One region of the Diaphorobacter sp. JS3051 genome, then DNA from elsewhere that is predicted to be linked to it. Evidence: predicted binding sites of a transcription regulator. Region 1 holds the regulator's gene; each other region holds the start of a gene.

Region 1 (6,547 bases):
CGCGATCAACGAGCCCCAGCTATGGCCCACCAGCGCGGCGCGCTGGATGGACAGTGCGTCGAGCAGGGCGCCCACGAAGTCGGCCGCCTGCTCCACGCTTGCAGGGGCATTGCCCGCGCTTTTGCTGTGGCCGGGCAGGTCGACGGCCAGCACGTTCCAGCCATGGTTGGCCATGTAGCGGCTTTGCAGCGCCCAGACGCTGTGGTCGTTGAGCACGCCGTGGATGAACACCACGGTGGGCTTGGCGGCATCGAAGGGCTTGCCGCCGGTGTAGCAGTAGGTCTGTGCGCCGTTGACTTGCACGTACATCACGCACCCGCCTTTCCCGCTGGCTTCTCCGCAGCCTTGAGTGCCCGCTTGAGGTCGTCGATCAGGTCGTCGGCATCTTCCAGTCCGATCGACAGGCGGATCGTGCCCTGGCTGATGCCGCCCGCGGCGAGCGCTTCGTCGCTCATGCGGAAGTGCGTGGTGGAGGCGGGGTGGATCACCAGGCTGCGGCAGTCACCCACATTGGCCAGGTGGCTGAAGAGCTTGAGCGTCTCGATGAACGTCTTGCCCTGCTCGCGGTTGCCCTTGAGGTCGAAGCTGAACACCGAGCCCGCGCCGCGCGGCAGCAGGCGCTGCGCGAGCTGGTGGCTGGGGTGGGACTCGAGCAGCGGGTGGCCCACGCGCTCGACGAATGGGTGGCTGGCCAGGAACTGCACCACCTTCTCGGTATTGCGCATATGGCGTTCCATGCGCAGCGGTAGGGTTTCGATGCCCTGCAGGATCAGCCAGGCGGTGTGCGGGCTCATGCAGGCGCCGAAGTCGCGCAGGCCCTCGCGGCGAGCGCGCAGCAGGAAGGCGCCCACGGTGCTCTCCTCGGTGAACACCATGTTGTGAAAGCCGTCGTAGGGCTGGGTCAGCTCGGGGAAGCGGCCGGAGCCTTCCCAGTCGAAGCTGCCGCCATCGACCACGATGCCGCCGATCACCGTGCCATGGCCTGAGAGGAACTTGGTGGCCGAGTGGTACACCAGGTCCGCGCCATGCTCGAAGGGCTTGATGAGCCACGGCGAGGTGAGGGTGGAGTCCACCAGCAGGGGCACGCCAGCTTCATGCGCAATGTCCGCGACCGTGGGGATGTCCAACACCTCCAGCCCGGGGTTGCCTACGGTTTCGCCAAAGAACAGCTTGGTGTTGGGGCGGATGGCGGCGCGCCAGCCGTCGATGTCGCCGGGCTTCACGAAGGTGGTGTCAATGCCGAAGCGGCGCAGCGTGTAGTGCAGCAGGTTCTGGCTGCCGCCATACAGCGCCGTGCTGGCCACGATGTGGCTGCCTGCGCCCATCAATGTGGCAATCGCCAGGTGCAGCGCGGCCTGCCCGCTGGCCACGGCAATCGCCCCCACGCCGCCCTCCAGCGCTGCCACGCGCTGCTCCAGCACCGCGTTGGTGGGGTTGCTCAGGCGGCTGTACACATGGCCCGGGCGCTCCAGGTTGAACAGGGCCGCCGCATGGTCGCTCGACTCGAAGACGAACGAGGTGCTCAGGTGGATCGGCACGGCGCGCGCACCTGTGGCGGGGTCCGGCTGCGCGCCGGCGTGCAGGGCCAGCGTGTCGAAGCCGGGGTCGGAATATCCGGGCATTCATGTCTCCAAAGTGGTGAATTTGTGCGCCATTGTGGGCTATATTTATTCGCTATCGGGCTGCATGCAGCGCCTGCAGAACCCTTCGGAGACTCCCCATGAAAGTCAGCGACATCCTGCGCCTCAAAGGCAACACCCTCTACACCGTGCATCCCGACGAGCCGCTGGCCCGCGCCGTGGATGCCATGGCCGAGAAGGACATCGGCTCGCTGGTCGTGATGGAACATGGCGACCTGGTGGGCATGCTCACCTTCCGCGAGGTGATCCAGGCGCTGACGAAAAATGGTGGCGGCGTGGGCACCATGCTGGTGCGTACCGCCATGGACGACGCGCCGCTGACCTGCACCCTGGAGACCGACATGGACGAGGTGCGCCGCATGATGCTGGGCCGCCACGCGCGCTACATGCCCGTGATGGACAAGCGCATGCTGATGGGCGTGGTCAGCTTCTACGACGTGGCCAAGGCCGTGGTGGACAGCCAGAATTTCGAGAACAAGCTGCTCAAGGCCTACATCCGCGACTGGCCGCAGGAAGAATCGCGGCCGGCCAACTGATTTGGTGATCAAAATAGCTGCCAGCGCTTGTCAATCAAGCGCTGGCAGCTATTTTTTTGGTAGTAACAGTGGCTCGGGGATAATCGCACCCCTATGAGCGGCAACACACTCGGTACCCTTTTTTGCGTCACCAACTTTGGTGAATCCCATGGCCCCGCCATCGGCTGCGTGATCGACGGCTGCCCGCCCGGCATGGAACTGTCCGAGGCCGACATTCAGGCCGACCTGGACCGCCGCCGCCCCGGCACCAGCCGCCATGTGACGCAGCGCAACGAGCCGGATGCGGTGGAAATCCTCTCGGGCGTATATGAGGGCAAGACCACCGGCACGCCCATCGCGCTGCTGATCCGCAACACCGACCAGCGCAGCAAGGACTACGGCAACATCGCGCAGAGCTTCCGCCCGGGGCATGCCGACTATGCCTACTGGCACAAGTACGGCCTGCGCGACCCGCGCGGCGGCGGCCGTTCGTCTGCGCGCCTCACGGCACCCACCGTAGCCGCCGGCGCGGTGGCCAAGAAATGGCTGGCCGAGAAATACGGCACCCGCTTTCGTGCCTGCATGACCCAACTGGGCGAACTGCCCATCCCGTTCGAGAGCTGGGAGCATGTGCCGCACAACCCCTTCTTCGCACCGGTGGCCGACGTGCAGGCCTACGAGGACTACATGGACGCGCTGCGCAAGTCCGGCGACTCCTGCGGCGCGCGCATTCGTGTGCAAGCTACCGGTGTGCCCGTGGGACTGGGCGAGCCGCTGTACGACAAGCTGGACGCCGACATCGCCCATGTGATGATGGGCCTGAACGCGGTGAAGGGTGTGGAGATCGGTGCCGGCTTTGCCAGCGTGGCCCAGCGCGGCACCACGCACGGCGATTCGCTCACGCCCACGGGCTTCGCCAGCAACAACGCGGGTGGCGTGCTGGGCGGCATCAGCACCGGGCAGGACATCGAGGTGTCGCTGGCCATCAAGCCCACCAGTTCCATCATCAGCCCGCGCGAGTCCATCGACATCCACGGCCAGAGTACCGAGGTGATCACGAAGGGGCGCCACGACCCCTGCGTGGGCATCCGCGCCGCGCCGATCGCCGAGGCGTTGCTTGCATTGGTCATCATGGACCATGCGCTGCGCCACCGTGCGCAATGCGGCGACGTGGTGCAGGCCGTGGCTCCGATTCCGGCAGTCCGCCTGGGGTGATGGTAAAAAACGGCTGTAGCGCCCGCCCAGTGGGCGCTGCCAGCTATCAATAGAAGAGCAATGGGAGAGCTGCGGCTTACTTGCGGACTTCGTCCACCAGCGCACGGAACTCGTCGATGTCCTCAAAGCTGCGGTACACGCTGGCGTAGCGCACATAGGCCACCTTGTCGAGCTTCTTCAGCTCGCGCATGACCAGCTCGCCGATGCGGCTGGACAGAATCTCGCGCTGCCCCAGGTTGAGCAGCTTTTCCTCGATGCGCTCGATGGCCGAGTCGATCTGCACTGTGCTCACCGGGCGCTTGCGCAGCGCCAGCTTGAACGATCCCAGCAGTTTCTCGCGGTCGTATTCGACGCGGCGGCCGTCCTTCTTGACAACCGTGGGGAAGTTGACTTCCGGTCGTTCGTAGGTCGTGAAGCGCTTGTCGCAGGCGCCGCACTGGCGCCTGCGGCGGATGAAGTCCCCGTCCTCGGAGACGCGGGTCTCGACGACCTGGGTCTCCTGATGGCTGCAAAAGGGGCACTTCATCGCGGCGGTCGATCAGCGATAGACCGGGAAGCGGCTGGTCAGCGCGTGCACCTTGGCGCGCACGGCTTCCAGGTTCGCCTCGTCATGCGGATTGTCCAGCACGTCGGCCACCAGGTTGGCCGTGAGGCGCGTTTCCTCTTCCTTGAAACCCCGTGTCGTGATGGCGGGCGTGCCCACGCGAATGCCGCTGGTGACCATCGGCTTTTCGGGATCGCTGGGGATCGCGTTCTTGTTGATCGTGATATGGGCCTTGCCCAGGGCTGCCTCGGCCTCCTTGCCGGTGATGCCCTTGGCGCGAAGGTCCACCAGCATCACGTGGCTTTCGGTGCGACCGCTCACGATGCGCAGTCCGCGCTGGATCAGCGTTTCCGCGAACACCTTGGCGTTCTTGGTCACCTGCTGCTGATACTGCTTGAACTCGGGCGACAGGGCTTCCTTGAAGGCCACGGCCTTGGCGGCGATGACGTGCTCCAGCGGGCCGCCCTGCAGGCCGGGGAAGATGGCGCTGTTGATGGCCTTCTCGTGCTCGGCCTTCATCAGAATGATGCCGCCGCGTGGGCCGCGCAGGCTCTTGTGCGTGGTGGAGGTCACCACGTCCGCAAACGGCACCGGGTTGGGGTACTCGCCCGCGACGACCAGGCCGGCATAGTGGGCAATGTCCACCCAGAAGATGGCGCCGACTTCCTTGGCGATCTTCGCGAAGCGCTCGAAGTCGATGCGCAGGGCGTAGGCGGAGGCGCCGGCGATGATCAGCTTGGGCTTGTGCTCGCGGGCCTTGGCTTCCAGCGCGTCGTAGTCGATCTCTTCCTTGTCGTTCAGTCCGTAGGAGACTACGTTGAACCACTTGCCGCTCATGTTCAGCGGCATGCCGTGCGTGAGGTGGCCGCCCTCGGCCAGGCTCATGCCCAGAATGGTGTCGCCGGGCTTCAGGAAGGCCATCAGCACAGCCTGGTTGGCCTGCGAACCCGAGTTGGGCTGCACATTGGCCGCTTCGGCGCCGAAGAGTTGCTTGATGCGGTCGATGGCCAACTGCTCGATCACGTCCACGTTCTCGCAGCCGCCGTAGTAGCGCTTGCCAGGGTAGCCTTCGGCGTACTTGTTGGTGAGCTGCGAGCCCTGAGCGGCCATCACGGCGGGCGAGGCGTAGTTCTCGCTGGCGATCAGCTCGATGTGCTCTTCCTGGCGGCGGTCTTCGGCCTGGATGGCGGCCCACACCTCGGGATCGGTTTGTTCGACAAGAATATTGCGTTGGTACATGGCAGTCCGATGAACTAAGTGTCCCTTGGCAATCAAGGGCTGCCCAGGCGAACGACGGATCGCTGCGGGGCTGGTGCCTGCCGCGCGGCACGCTCCCCAGTGGTTTGCAGAAAAACGCTGTTTCCTGCCGGTGTCCACGTCAGCGGCGGTGTCCCGGAAGACCTCCGCGCCTATCGCCAGTTGCGTGCCCTGCTAGTGTAGCTGAGCACGCCCTTCATCAATGCCAGAGTAGGCCCTTCAGAGGCCGCTCAGCAGGGCCACCTTCTCGCCAGTGGCAGGGGTTGCAGGTGCGGCTTCCGGTGTGGCAGGAGCCTTGGTGGACAGGAGAGGTGGATTCACGGGGCCGGCGGGAGAAACGCCCGTGCGACCATTGGCGACCTGGCGCAGCCGGAAATGCTCCGCCAGTACCTTGGCGGCGTAGCCCCCGTCGTCAGGCAAGTTGGCTGCGCCGACGTAGTAACGCAGCCCGCCCTCCAGCGAGCCGGCGCGCGCGATGCACTCCTGCAGCACCTTCACGCCGACGCGCAGGTTGGCCACGGGATCGAATGCCGCCAGGTGCCCACCAAAGCCTTCGTACTTGTCGGTATGCACGCGCGTCATCACCTGCATCAAGCCTTGCGCACCTACCGGGCTTTGTGCAAACGGGTTGAAGCTCGATTCCACGGCCATGACGGCCAGGATCAAGGTGGGATCCAGCTTGGTCCGCGCGCCGATTTCATACGCCTCGGTGACCAGTGCCGCCAGCGGTTCGGGCGCCACGCGGTACTTCTTGCTGAGCCAGTAGGCCACGGCAGCCTGTTCCCGCGGCAACTCCTTGGGGTTGAGCGCTACTGCCCGCTCGCTTGCGGCAGGCTCCATAGGGAAGCCCACTACGGCTTCCTGGCGGGCCTGCAGCCAGCCCATGAGTTCTTCTTCTCCTGCCTGGCGCAGGTCCGGGCGTGCCGTAAGTGTGATCACGCCAAAGACGACGCCCAGCCCGAGCAGGGCGAAGCCGCTGTGTGTCACTTCCAGAAAACCGTTGATCACATCGCCCGCAAACGTGCGGACGCCGGCAATCACATTTCCTGACGCTGTCATAGCTTTCCTTTCTAAGTCGGCTCCTGAGCGAAGAGCACTGTCGTGGTTGCTCAGGAGTCCGGTCCTGCCAGACGGTGGGGTCTGGGTGGGTATGCCGTTCAGTCCGTTTAGGCGCGTTAGGCCCAGGGGAATCTGTTGACTGTCGTAGCCGAAATCTGTAGCGGCTAGGGTTTTTACTAGGCCTTGGTTGAGGGCTGGCGGATTCTAGGAGGTCTCCAAATTCAAGGTCAACACTAACATTTGAATTTTTTAGAACAAAAAGTTCTGTTCAATCTGTGGGAAAGCACAGATTTTTCACGCATGTCCTTTTTAAGAAG
Region 2 (6,547 bases), 2.1 Mb from region 1:
AAAGCCTTCGACGAACAGTTGACGCAAGCCATCGACCGCGCCGACGCAAGCCACGAACGGGTGTCGGTGCTGTGGTTCGACCTGGACAACTTCAAGCTGGTGAACGAAACCCTGGGCCACGCGGCCGGTGACGAGTTGCTGTTGGAGATGGGCAACCGGCTGCGCGCCTGCCTGGCGCCGCACATTCCCGTGGCGCGCTATTCGGGCGACGCGTTCACGGCCATCGTGCCCCTGGCGGACCAGGCGGCGGTGGCGCTGCTGGCGCAGGATGCGCTGGCGCAGCTGCAGACCACACTGCAGATCCACGGCCATGCCGTGTCGGTCAACGCGTCGGCCGGCATCGCCGTCTACCCCGACGACGCGCGCACCGCCAGCACCTTGGCGTCCGCCGCGGAAGTGGCGATGTACCGCGTCAAGCAGGACGGGCGCAACGGGCTGCGCTTCTTCGCACCCGAGATGCAGGCGCACACGCAACGTTCGCTGGAGCTGGCCGCCGGCCTCAAGGACGCGGCGCACCGCGGCGAGCTGTTCCTGGTGTTCCAGCCCCAGCGCACGCTGGGCAGCGGCGCACTGGCGGGCGCCGAGGCGCTGCTGCGCTGGCGGCATCCGCGCTGGGGGCTGGTGTCTCCGGCCGAGTTCATCCCGATCGCCGAGCAAAGCGGCTCCATCGTGGCCATCGATTTCTGGGTGGTGGAGCAGGTGGCGCAGCAGTTGCGCGCCTGGGATGCCGCGGGCCTGCCGCCGCTGGTGGTGGCGGTGAACGTATCGGCTGCGCAGTTCGCGCGGCCGCACTTCGTCGAGGAGCTGGTGCGCATCCTGCAGCGCATGGACGTTTCGCCCCAGCGCATCGAGGTGGAGTTGACCGAGGCCGTCGCGCTGAAGAACCCCGAGCAGGCCGAGACCACCATCCGCCGCCTGCATGAGGTGGGCTTTCGCGTGGCGCTGGACGACTTCGGCACAGGCTATTCCTCCATGAGCTACCTCAAGCGCTACGCCATCGACAAGCTCAAGATCGACCAGTCCTTCGTGCGCGAACTCGCCCACCAGGCCAGCGACCAGGCCATCGTGACGGCCATCATCAAGATGGCCCACAGCCTGCGCATGGCCACCATTGCCGAAGGCGTGGAGACGGCCGAGCAGGCCGCGTTGCTGCAGGCCTGCGGCTGCGACGAAATGCAAGGCTACTGGTACAGCCGGCCGCTGGAGCCCGCCGCGTTCGAGGCCTTTGTGCGCAATGCGCAGGCTGGCGTCGAGTTGGCCTGACACGCGTCGCGCCGCACGCAACCCGGTTGCTACTGTTTTAATAGCTTCCAGCGCTTACCCCTCCAGCGCCAGAAGGCCAAAAGGCGTCAACCCCCCCACGGCGCCCCGATCCCCCGCCCAGCCTCTCGGGCGCGGGCCTGCTGCGGCCCCACCCCGTGGCGCTCGGGCCACAAGCCGCGCACCGCAGCCCCCCTCTGCACAGGCCCTTTTCTGCCCTGCGGTTTGTGCCTGATCAAACTACCTATAGTGTTTGATAGGTATGGTGAACACTATATGTAGTGTTTGAAGGGTTGCCATGACACCACCATCTCCGATCGTCGCCAGCCTGCCGCGCGACGTCATCCAACGCAACGGCGAGCGCACACCTTTCGATGCTGTGCGCATCCAGTCGGCCATCGCACGGGCCGGCCAGGCCACGGGCGAGTTCGGCGAGGACGAGGCCCGTCTGCTCACGGCGCAGGCCACCAAGGTGCTGATCCACCGCTTCCATGGCGAGGCACCGGCCATCGAGCAGATCCAGGACGTGGTGGAGCAGACGCTGATCGCCGCCAACCATCTGCAGACCGCGCGCGCCTACATGGCCTACCGCCAGCGCCACGCCACCCTGCGCGCCGACCGGCAGACGCTGGTGCATGTGGAAAGCTCCATCAACGAGTACCTCACGCGCGCCGATTGGCGTGTGAACGCCAACGCCAACCAGGGCTACTCGCTGGGCGGGCTGATCCTGAACGTGGCAGGCAAGGTGACGGCGAACTACTGGCTCTCGCACGTCTACGCGCCCGAGATCGGCGAGGCGCACCGCAATGGCGACATCCACATCCACGACCTCGACATGCTCAGCGGCTACTGCGCGGGCTGGTCGCTGCGCACGCTGCTGCACGAGGGGCTGAACGGCGTGCCGGGCAAGGTGGAGGCGGGGCCCCCGAAGCACATGAGCTCCGCCGTGGGGCAGATCGTGAACTTCCTCGGCACGCTGCAGAACGAATGGGCCGGCGCGCAGGCGTTCTCGTCCTTCGACACCTACATGGCGCCCTTCGTGCGCAAGGACGGCATGGACTACGCCGCCGTGCGCCAGTGCATCCAGGAGCTGGTCTACAACCTCAACGTGCCCTCGCGCTGGGGCACGCAGACGCCGTTCACCAACCTCACCTTCGACTGGACCTGCCCCGAGGACCTGCGCGAGCAGGTGCCGGTGATCGGCGGCGTGGAGATGCCGTTTTGCTACGGCGAGCTGCAGGCCGAGATGGACGTCATCAACCGCGCCTACATCGACGTGATGACCACGGGCGATGCCAAGGGCCGCGTATTCACCTTCCCCATCCCCACCTACAACATCACGCCCGACTTCCCGTGGGAGAGCGAGAACGCCGTCGCCCTGTTCGACATGACGGCCAAGTACGGCCTGCCGTACTTCCAGAACTTCATCAACTCCGAGCTGTCGCCCAACATGGTGCGCTCCATGTGCTGCCGCCTGCAGCTGGACCTGCGCGAGCTGCTCAAGCGCGGCAACGGCCTGTTCGGCAGCGCCGAGCAGACCGGCAGCCTGGGCGTGGTCACCGTCAACTGCGCACGCCTGGGCTATCTGCACGCGGGCGACGAGGCGGCCCTGCTGGCGGCGCTGGACCGCCTGCTGGAACTGGGCAAGCAGAGCCTGGAGGTCAAGCGCAAGCTCATCCAGCGCCTGATGGACCAGGGCCTGTTCCCGTACACCAAGCGCTACCTGGGCACACTGCGCAACCACTTCAGCACGCTGGGCGTGAACGGCATCAACGAGATGGTGCGCAACTTCACCGGCGGCGCGCACGACATCACCAGCGACTGGGGTCACCAGTTCGCCCTGCGCCTGCTGGACCATGTGCGCGCGCGCATCGTGCAGTTCCAGGAAGAAACCGGCCACCTCTACAACCTGGAGGCCACGCCCGCCGAAGGCACCACCTACCGCTTTGCCAAGGAAGACAAGAAGCGCTGGCCCGCCATCCTGCAGGCCGGCACCGAGGCGCAGCCGTACTACACCAACTCGTCGCAGCTGCCCGTGGGCTTCACCGACGACCCGTTCGAGGCGCTGCAGCGGCAAGAGGCGCTGCAAGGCAAGTACACCGGCGGCACGGTGCTGCACCTGTACATGGGCGAGCGCATCTCCAGCGGCGCTGCCTGCCGCGAGCTGGTGAAACGGGCGCTCACCCAATTCCGCCTGCCCTACATCACCGTCACGCCCACCTTCTCCATCTGCCCCACGCACGGCTACCTCGCGGGCGAACACCCGTTCTGCCCGCGCTGCGACGAGGAGCGCCTGGCCGCCAAGCGCGCGCGGCTGGCGGCGTGATTTGAACGAAATTTGCCTCTAGCGCTTATGTAGCAAGCGTCAACAGCTATTGTTTTTGAAGTTCTTCCACCACCAACCCAGGAGTTTGTCATGACCCACTTTTCCGCCACCGAGAACACCGCCCTGGCCACCGCCATGCAGCTGACCGACGCCGAGCGCCAGCCCTGCGAGGTCTGGACGCGCGTCATGGGCTACCACCGCCCCGTAGCCAGCTTCAACACCGGCAAGCAGGGCGAACACAACGAACGCCAGTTCTTCGCCGAGCCGGGCCGTGCCTGCTAGGACCAGCCACACCGCCGCCCAGGCGCTGCGCATCGGCGGCATCACGCCGCTGACCACCATCGACTTTCCCGGCAGGCTGGCCGCCGTGGTGTTCTGCCAGGGCTGCCCCTGGCGCTGCGACTATTGCCACAACGCCGGGCTGCTGGACGCGGCCGCGCCCGCGCCGCACCGCTGGAGCGAAGTGGAGCAACTGCTGCACACGCGCCGCGGCCTGCTGGACGGCGTGGTGTTCTCGGGCGGCGAGCCCACACTGCAGGCCGCCCTGCCCGACGCCCTCGCGCGCGTACGCGCCCTGGGCTTTGCCACCGGCCTGCATACGGCGGGCATGTACCCCGAGCGGCTGCAGGCCCTGTTGCCGCTGCTGGACTGGGTGGGCCTGGACATCAAGGGGCCCTTGGCGCACTACGACGCCATCACCCGCACGCCGGGCAGTGGCGACCGCGCCTGGGAGTCGCTGCGCTGCGTGCACGCCAGCGGTGTGGATTACGAGTGCCGCACCACCTGGCACGCGGGACTGTTCGACACGGCGGCCCTGCAGGCGCTGGCCGAAGACCTGGCCGCACAAGGCGTGCGCCAATGGGTGCTGCAGGAATGCAGCACGCCCGCCAGCGTGCCCTGGGCCCGGACGGCGCCGCCCACGCAGTGGCCGCTGCCCACCAGCCTGCGGTGCGCCTGATCAGCCGGCCGCGGCCCCGGCGCCGCACACCCGCAGCACTTCGGCGCCGTACGCCTCCAGCTTTTTCGCACCCATGCCGCTGATGCCCTGCAGATCCTCCAGCGTGGCCGGGTTGCGCTCGGCAATGGCGGCCAGCGTGGCGTCGTGGAAGATCACATAGGCCGGCAGGTTGTGCTCGCGCGCCACCTCGGCGCGCCAGGCCTTGAGGTTGATGAAGCGCACCTGGGCGTCCTGTCCCAGGTTGGCCGCTGCCACCGGCGGGGCGCTGGCGCGGCGCGGCTTCTTCGGCCCGGCTGCGGCCGTGGTTTCGCGCAGCAGCACGCTCTGTTCGCCGCGCAGCACGGGGCGCGATCCCTCGGTCAGCGCCAGCGTGTCAAAGCTGTGGCCGCCCTCGGTCGTGACCTTGTGCAGCCCCACGGCGCCGGCGGCCAGCAACTGGCGCAGCACGCCGCGCAGCTGCGCCTCGGAATACTGTGCGCCCAGGCCGAAGGTGGAGAGTTTTTCATGGCCGAACTGCTGGACCTTGTCCGTCGCCTTGCCGCGCAGGATGTCCATGATGTGGCCCGTGCCGAAGGTCAGGCCGCTGGCCTCGTGCACACGGTAGATGGTGGACAGGAGCTTGCGCGCGGCATCCGTGCCGTCCCACACGGCCGGCGGATTCAGGCAGTTGTCGCAATTGCCGCAGGGTTCGGACGCCTCTCCGAAGTAGCCCAGCAGTCGCACGCGCCGGCAGTCCGTGGCCTCGGCCAGGGCCAGCAGCGCATCCAGCTTGCCGCGCATCACGGCCTTGAACTCTTCTCCCGCGGGGCTCTCGTCGATCATGCGGCGCTGGTTCACCACGTCCTGCAGGCCGTAGGCCATCCACGCGTCGGCGGGCAGACCGTCGCGGCCCGCGCGGCCCGTCTCCTGGTAGTAGCCTTCAATGTTCTTGGGCATGTCCACATGGGCCACAAAGCGCACGTCGGGCTTGTCGATGCCCATGCCAAACGCAATCGTCGCCACCATCACGATGCCTTCTTCGCGCAGAAAGCGGTCCTGGTGGTTCTGGCGCACCTTGGTATCGAGCCCTGCGTGGTAGGGCAGGGCGTTGATGCCCGCATCCTGCAGCGTGGCCGCCAGTTCCTCCACGCGCTTGCGCGACTGGCAATACACCACGCCCGCCTCGCCCGAATGCTCGCGCTCGATGAAGCGCAGCAGCTGCGTGGTGGCATCCTTCTTCTCGACGATGGTGTAGCGGATGTTGGGCCGGTCAAAGCTGCTGATGAACAGGCGCGCGTCCTGCAACTGCAGCCGCTCGATGATGTCTTCGCGCGTGAGGGCATCGGCCGTGGCCGTCAGCGCAATGCGCGGCACCTGCGGATAGCGCTCGTGCAGCAGCGTCAGCGCCCGGTACTCGGGGCGGAAGTCATGGCCCCACTGGCTCACGCAATGCGCTTCGTCGATGGCGAACAGCCCCAACTGCCCGCGCGCATGCAGACCGTCCAGCAGCGTGAGAAAGCGGTCGGTGGTCACGCGCTCGGGCGCGGCGTACAGCAGCGTGATCTCGCCGCGCGCCAGGCGCCGCTCCACGTCCTGCGTCTGCTGCCAGTCCAGCGTGGAGTTGAGGAAGGCCGCCTCCACCCCCGCCTCGTGCAGCGCGCCCACCTGGTCGTGCATCAACGCAATGAGCGGCGAGACCACCACCGTCACGCCCAGCCCCGCATCGCGCCGCACGATGGCCGGCACCTGGTAGCACAGGCTCTTGCCGCCGCCCGTGGGCATCAGCACCAGCGCGTCGCCGCCCGCGATGACGTGCTCCACGATCGCCTCCTGCGGGCCGCGGAACTGCGCGTAGCCAAAGACATCGTGGAGGACGGAATGCGCTGGAGACACTGGAATGCTCTATCTTTGATAGCTGGTAGCGCTTGCTAGGTAAGCGCTGGAGGCCGATTTGGCTTGTAAGAGTTGCACCCCGCAGCGGTGGGACGGGGCACAAAGGTCGCTATTGTGCCCTCGCGCCCCAG
Region 3 (6,547 bases), 1.4 Mb from region 1:
ACGTCGGTCGCAGGGATGGCAGCAGCCTGCGCCTGCGCTGCGGCCACGGCAGCGTTCAGTGCCGAGCTAGGTGCCATCGTTCCCTCCCCCGTGTCGCTTGCGCCGGACGCGACGGCATTGAGCTGGCGTGTGTTCACGGTGCTCATCTCCACATGCGTCGCGCTCTGCGTGCGCAGGTAGTAAGTGGTCTTCAGACCGCGTATCCACGCAAGCTTGTATGTCTCGTCGAGCTTCTTGCCTGAGGCGCCGGCCATATAGATGTTCAGGCTCTGCGCCTGGTCGATCCATTTCTGTCGACGCGCCGCCGCTTCGACGAGCCAGGTGGGAGCGACTTCAAAGGCCGTGGCGTACAGTGACTTGACGGTGAGGGGAACGCGGTCGATCGCGTGCAGCGACCCCTTGAAGTGCTTGAGGTCCATGAGCATCACGTCGTCCCACAGGCCCAGCTGCTTCAGGTCGCGCACCAGGTACTGGTTGATGACCGTGAACTCTCCCGAGAGGTTGGATTTGACGGAGAGATTGCCGAAGGAGGGCTCAATGGAGGCGTCCACGCCAACGATGTTAGAGATGGTGGCTGTGGGCGCAATGGCGATGCAGTTGGAGTTGCGCATGCCGTCTTGCGCGATCTTGGCGCGCAGCATGTCCCAGTCCAGACGGGTCGTACGGTCCACGTCCACGTAGCCGCCACGTTCCTGCTGCAGCAACTGCAGTGAATCCAGCGGCAGGATGCCCTGGGACCACAGAGAACCCTGGTAACTGGAGTATTGGCCCCGTTCTTGGGCGAGATCGGTTGAGGCCCAGTAGGCGTAATAGCAGAGAGCCTCCATGGAGGTATCGGCAAACTCCACTGCGGCGTCGCTTGCGTAGGGGATGCGCAGTTCATACAGCGCGTCCTGGAACCCCATCAGGCCCAGGCCGACGGGGCGGTGGCGCAGGTTGGAGTCCTTGGCCTTCTGTACGGCGTAGTAGTTGATGTCAATCACGTTGTCCAGCATGCGCATGGCCGTGCTCACGGTTTTGCGCAGCTTGTCGAGGTCGATGCCTCCGTCCTTGAGATGGCGCGCGAGGTTCACCGATCCCAGGTTGCACACGGCCGTCTCGGCATCGCTGGTGTTGAGCGTGATCTCGGTACAGAGATTGGAACTGTGCACTACGCCTACATGCTGCTGGGGAGAGCGGATGTTGCACGGGTCCTTGAAGGTGATCCAGGGATGGCCGGTCTCGAACAGCATGGACAGCATCTTGCGCCAGAGGTCGACGGCCGGTACGCGTTTGAACAGGGGCAGCTCGCCGCTCTCGGCCTTGGCCTCGTAGGCGATGTAGGCTTTTTCGAAGGCCTGTCCGTACAGGTCGTGCAGATCAGGGACATCCGAGGGGGAAAACAGTGTCCACAGGCCCTTTTCCATTACGCGTTTCATGAACAGGTCGGGAATCCAGTTGGCCGTGTTCATGTCGTGTGTGCGTCGCCGGTCGTCGCCGGTGTTCTTGCGCAGCTCCAGGAATTCTTCGATGTCCAGGTGCCAGCTTTCCAGGTAGGTGCAGACGGCACCCTTGCGCTTGCCGCCCTGGTTCACGGCCACGGCCGTGTCGTTGACCACCTTGAGGAACGGCACCACGCCTTGCGACTCGCCGTTCGTGCCCTTGATGCGTGCACCGAGGGCGCGTACGCGTGTCCAGTCGTTACCCAGGCCGCCCGCGAACTTGGACAGCAGGGCGTTTTCCTTGATGGATTCGTAGATGCCCTCCAGCTCGTCGGGCACCGTCGTCAGGTAGCAGCTGGACAGCTGCGAGCGCAATGTCCCGCTGTTGAACAGCGTGGGCGTGCTGCTCATGAAATCGAAGGAGCTGAGCAGTTCGTAGAACTCGATGGCACGGGCGTTGCGGTCGTCCTCGCGCAGCGCCAGGCCCATGGCCACGCGCATGAAAAAGGTCTGAGGCAGCTCGATGCGCGTTTTGCGCACATGCAGGAAGTAGCGGTCGTACAACGTCTGTAGGCCAAGATAGTCGAACTGCAGGTCGCGCTCGGCCTTCAGTGCGCTTCCCAGGCGCTGCAGGTCGAATTCCATCAGGCACGGGTCGAGCAACTCGTTGTCCACGCCCTGGCGGATGAATTGTGGAAAGTTGTCGGCGTAGGCCAGGGCCATGTCGGCGGGATTCACGTCGCGGCCTAACACCTCGCGCACGATGGTGTGCAGCAACAGTCGTGCCGTCGCGTAGGTGTAGCCGGGATCTTTCTCGATCAGGGTGCGCGCCGCGAGGATGGATGCCTTGTACACCTCGTCCATGGGTACGCCGTCGTACAGGTTGCGCATGGTCTCCGCGATGATGGGCGCGGCCTGGACGTCCGATCCCAGGCCCGTGCATGCGGCTTCCACCAGGCTCTGCAGGCGCAGAATGTCAAGCTCCACGCGCTGACCTTGGTCCTGTACATACAGGGCCGGCATCTGGGGTAGCAGTTGTTCCTTCTTCTGTGCGCGTTCTTGCGCGCGGCGCTCGCGGTAGAGCACGTAGGCGCGTGCCACCTCATGATGGCTGCCTCGCATCAGGCCCAGCTCCACCTGGTCCTGCACGTCCTCAATGTGGAACGTTCCTCCCGCGGGGCGCGAGCGCATCAGCGCGCGCACGACTGCCTGGGTCAGCTGATCCACCACTTCGCGCACGCTCGCCGAGGCTGCTCCCTGTGCCCCGTGAACGGCCAGGAATGCTTTCATCATCGCCACGGCGATTTTTTGCGGCTCGAAGGGCACCACGGCGCCGTTGCGGCGGATGATCTGGTAGTGCATCAGTGGATGGGTCCCGGTCGGCGTGGCCGACGGGGTGGCCCGTGCAGGCGATGGGGTGTCAACAGGAACGGATAGGGGCGCAGCGTGCATGGAGGTCCTCGGAGGTGTTCGGAGAAATGGCCAGGCGGACGGGCAGTCACCTTCGGCCGGCGAAACGGCGGCGTAGACTGTCGCCGCACACTATATCTAGTGTGTCTTTATGGTTCAAGACACTAGGGGTAGTGTATCCCCATAAGAGGCTGGCGAGATCGTTTCGTCGTGATTGAACGCCTGGGCCTTCTACTGCCGTCGCAACCCCCGTAGGATCAGGCCCGCATCCGACGGCTTGAGCCATGGTGCGGCATGCTGGCCGATCTTGCGCGCAAACGCGCGTGCAACTTCATCCTGAGCGGTGAAGGCGAGGCGAAGGCGCAAAGTGCGGCAATGCGTCCGGGTGCCTGGGGGATCAACACCCTGGCGGAAAAAGAACACCCGCGCCGGCGAAGGCTCCATGAAGTACACGCCAGTCAAACCCAGGGCCTGGGTCGTGTTTGCGTTCAGGGGCGATGTGCTCATGTCCCGCGATGTAGCGCACGGGGTAGCGCTGCCGCAGCGCCTTGCAAAGGGTCACAAGGGTGGCGTACTGCGCTTGCTCGAAGCTCCCGCCTTCCAGCCCCTCGAGCTCAACGCCGATCGAGTCGTCGTTGCAGGCATCGCGCCCCCGGTAGTGGGAACGGCCCGCGTGCCAGGCGCGTCGGCCCACGTCCACGAACTGCCACAGCACACCTGCGCGCGTGATGAAGAAATGCGTCGACACTTCCAGGCCGCGAATCTGCTGGAAATAAGGATGGGCGTCCCAGTCCAGCTGGTTCATGAAAAGCCGGTGGACATGGTCCCCGCCAAACTGCCCGGGGGGAAGGCTGATGGAATGCACCACGATGAGGTCCACGCTGGCCTGCGGGGGGCGTGGCCCGTGGTTGGGCGAGTCCATGCGTCTCGCATTCGCGTACCAGCCGCCGTGCCAGGCGGGCCGCCGGGCCGCAGGCTCAGGGCTGCGCGTCGCCATGGCTGTCGCCGTCTTGCGGTACCTCGATGTGCAGCCGGGCAATCCGGTAACGGATCTGGCGCAGGCTGATGCCCAGGCGGGCTGCGGTGGCCGTGCGGTTGAAACCCGCCTCGCGCAGGGCGCGCACGAGTATTTCCCGTTCCTGCTGGTCGAGCCAGGCTTGCAGATCGTTGGGCAGGGGCATGCCTTCGCTGATGCCGGACCAACGAGGGGGCGCGTGCGGCTCAGCAGGCTGCGCGATGGCTGGTGCGGACGGTACGGGCTGCGGTAGGGGTGGCGGTGCCTCCACGGTGGGGGCTGGCGCGCCTTCAACGTGCAGCTCATGGCCATCGCTGAGGGCTACCGCGCGATGCAGCAGGTTTTCCAGCTCGCGCACATTGCCGGTGAGCGGGTGCTGTGCGATGCACCGCAGCGCTTCTTCCGTCAGGCGGGGAACGGCCACCCCCGACTCTTGCTCGATACGGGCCAGCAAGGCCTCGCACAGCGCGGGCAGGTCCTCTCGCCGCTCGCGCAACGGTGGGATCAGCAGTTCGATGACATTCAGCCGGTAATACAGATCCTGGCGGAAGCGCCCCGCCTGCACGTCGGCGGCCAGGTCTCGGTGCGTGGCGCTGACGATGCGCACGTCCACGGCCTCTTCCTGCGTGGAGCCCAGGGGCCGTACCGTGCGCTCCTGGATCGCACGCAGCAGTTTGGATTGCATGGGCAGCGGCAGGTCGCCAATTTCGTCAAGGAACAGCGTGCCTCCACGGGCGGCCTGGAAGTAGCCCTCCCGGTCGTGCGTAGAGCCGGTGTAGGAACCCTTGCGCGCGCCAAAGAACTCTGCCTCCAGCAGGTTCTCGGGAATCGCGCCGCAGTTGACGGCGATCAGCGGGCCTTCGGAGCGCTGGCTGCTGGCGTGCAGCGCGCGGGCCACCAGTTCCTTGCCCGTGCCTGACTCGCCACGCACCAGCACGGGGGCCATGCTGCGCGCCACCTTGGCGATGCGCTGCTTCACATTGCGCATGGCTTCGGAGTCGCCGATCAGGCGATCCAGCACAGGATCTTGCATGTCCGGCCACTGCGTGACATTGCGTGCGCCGGGGCGGGTGGCTTTGGGCGCCGCCAGTACGGCGCCAATACCCTGCACCGCCGAGGCCACCACGGCACGGAATTGCTTCAGGTCCACGGGCTTGGTCAGGTAGTCGAACGCGCCCGCGCGCAGCGCCTCCACCGCGTTCTCGGCCGATCCATAGGCCGTCATGACCACGCAGCGTTCACGCCGCTGCTGGCTGCGCAGGTCGTGCAGCAAGTCCATGCCGAAGCCGTCGGGCAGCCGCATGTCGGTGATCACGACGTCGAACTTCTGCGTCTGCAGCTGTTGGCGCGCGTCGTCCACGCTGGCGGCGGTCTCCACGCGGTAGCCTTCACGCAGCAGGGTCAGCTCATAGAGGGTGCGCAGATCGGGTTCGTCATCAACGACAAGAATGGAGGCGGTGGATGCATTCATGGTCTGTGGGCCGTGTCAGACCACGATTGTGTCAAACAGTGATGCGCTGTCTGCAGGGCGCGAAAGGCTGCGGAAGGTCACAGTGAAGGCGTTTCCCGCCACCTCGCCGCGCGCCAGGCTGCGTGTGGTGCGCTGGTGGCCGATGGCCGCTCCGTGGCGCTGGCACAGCTCGCGGCAGATGTACAAGCCCAGCCCGCTGGAGCGGCTTTCGGATGAGAAGAAAGGCTCGAACAGATGCCGCTCCACCGATTTGTCCAGCGGCGCGCCGTCGCTCCACACCTGCACGCCGGCCTTCCCGCCGGGGGTGGCGCGCGTCGCGAGGCACAGCGAATCGGGTTCGGGGCCCTTGTAGCGCAATGCGTTGTCCAGCAGGTTCACCAGCACACGCCGCAGGTGCTCGGCGTCGAACTCCACCTGCGCTGCGCCCGCGTCCAGTATCAGTTGCCCCTGGCGGCGTGCGGGGTCCTGCGCCGTCCAGTCGTTCCACACCTGCTGCACCGTGGCATCCAGTGCCACGGTGGAGGAGCTGGCCTGGTGGATCTGGTGCTGCACGCGCGCAATGTCCAGTACGTCCTCCGTGATGCGCACCAGCCGGTCGGCGTTTTGACGCACCATGTGTGTCAGGCGCTTCTGTGTGGGGTCGTCCAGGTCTTCTTCCAGCAGTTCGTTGGCCTGCACGATCGCTGCCAGCGGGTTGCGGATCTCATGTGCCACGGCGGCCGACATGCGCCCCATGGCGGCCAGCTTCTCGGTGCGCAGGCGCGCTTCCATTTCGCGCAGGTCGTGCAGGAACATCACGCACAGCGGCTCCCCCGGAGAGTCGTCCGGGGCGTCCTGCGTGTGGGTGAGCCATGCGCGCACGCGCAGGGCCATGGGGATCTGGCCATCGTGCAGGACGTTGACATCGGCATGCTGGGGACGCTCCATCTGGAAAGTGGCGCACGCCAGGTCCATGAGGGGTTTGAAGGCCGCCGTGTGGGTGAGCGTCAGGGAGGAATCTCCGGAGATCTTGTGGCCGAGCATCAGCAATGCCGCGGGGTTGGCCAGGCGGACCTGGCCATGCAGGTCCAGCACCAGCACGCCATCGGCCACGTGCTGCATCACCAGGGCGCTGACTGCGCGGTGGGTGCGCGCATCCATCTGGCTGCGCCGGGCCATCTGCTGCTCGCTGGTGAGCTTGGCGGCCAGCAGGTGCACCAGATAGGCGACGATGAAGTAGCCGGTGCCTGT

The links. Region 1 encodes NrdR, which represses ribonucleotide reductase genes. Its sites were predicted from a motif close to CACNANATNTNGTG; they were not measured.
Region 2: I3K84_RS12620 (ribonucleoside triphosphate reductase) is a predicted target of NrdR. The motif match lies at 1,531-1,544, and genes of this name have one in related genera.
Region 3: I3K84_RS16430 (ribonucleoside-diphosphate reductase subunit alpha) is a predicted target of NrdR. The motif match lies at 2,962-2,975, and genes of this name have one in related genera.

Annotation. Positions count from the first base shown of each region.
Region 1 covers NZ_CP065406.1:478,700-485,246, forward strand. Annotated here, with positions in the region: gene I3K84_RS02310 (alpha/beta fold hydrolase) at 1-309, opposite strand, end outside; gene I3K84_RS02315 (O-acetylhomoserine aminocarboxypropyltransferase) at 309-1,622, opposite strand; gene I3K84_RS02320 (CBS domain-containing protein) at 1,721-2,176, shown strand; gene aroC (chorismate synthase) at 2,270-3,370, shown strand; gene nrdR (transcriptional regulator NrdR) at 3,447-3,896, opposite strand; gene glyA (serine hydroxymethyltransferase) at 3,909-5,153, opposite strand; ZMP/ZTP riboswitch at 5,188-5,347, opposite strand; gene I3K84_RS02340 (lytic transglycosylase domain-containing protein) at 5,391-6,230, opposite strand.
Region 2 covers NZ_CP065406.1:2,625,660-2,632,206, forward strand. Annotated here, with positions in the region: gene I3K84_RS12615 (EAL domain-containing protein) at 1-1,263, shown strand, start outside; gene I3K84_RS12620 (ribonucleoside triphosphate reductase) at 1,559-3,586, shown strand; gene nrdD (anaerobic ribonucleoside-triphosphate reductase) at 3,677-3,868, shown strand; gene I3K84_RS12630 (anaerobic ribonucleoside-triphosphate reductase activating protein) at 3,858-4,544, shown strand; gene recQ (DNA helicase RecQ) at 4,545-6,416, opposite strand.
Region 3 covers NZ_CP065406.1:3,455,155-3,461,701, forward strand. Annotated here, with positions in the region: gene I3K84_RS16430 (ribonucleoside-diphosphate reductase subunit alpha) at 1-2,873, opposite strand, end outside; gene ampD (1,6-anhydro-N-acetylmuramyl-L-alanine amidase AmpD) at 3,229-3,828, opposite strand; gene I3K84_RS16440 (sigma-54 dependent transcriptional regulator) at 3,809-5,317, opposite strand; gene I3K84_RS16445 (PAS domain-containing sensor histidine kinase) at 5,333-6,547, opposite strand, start outside.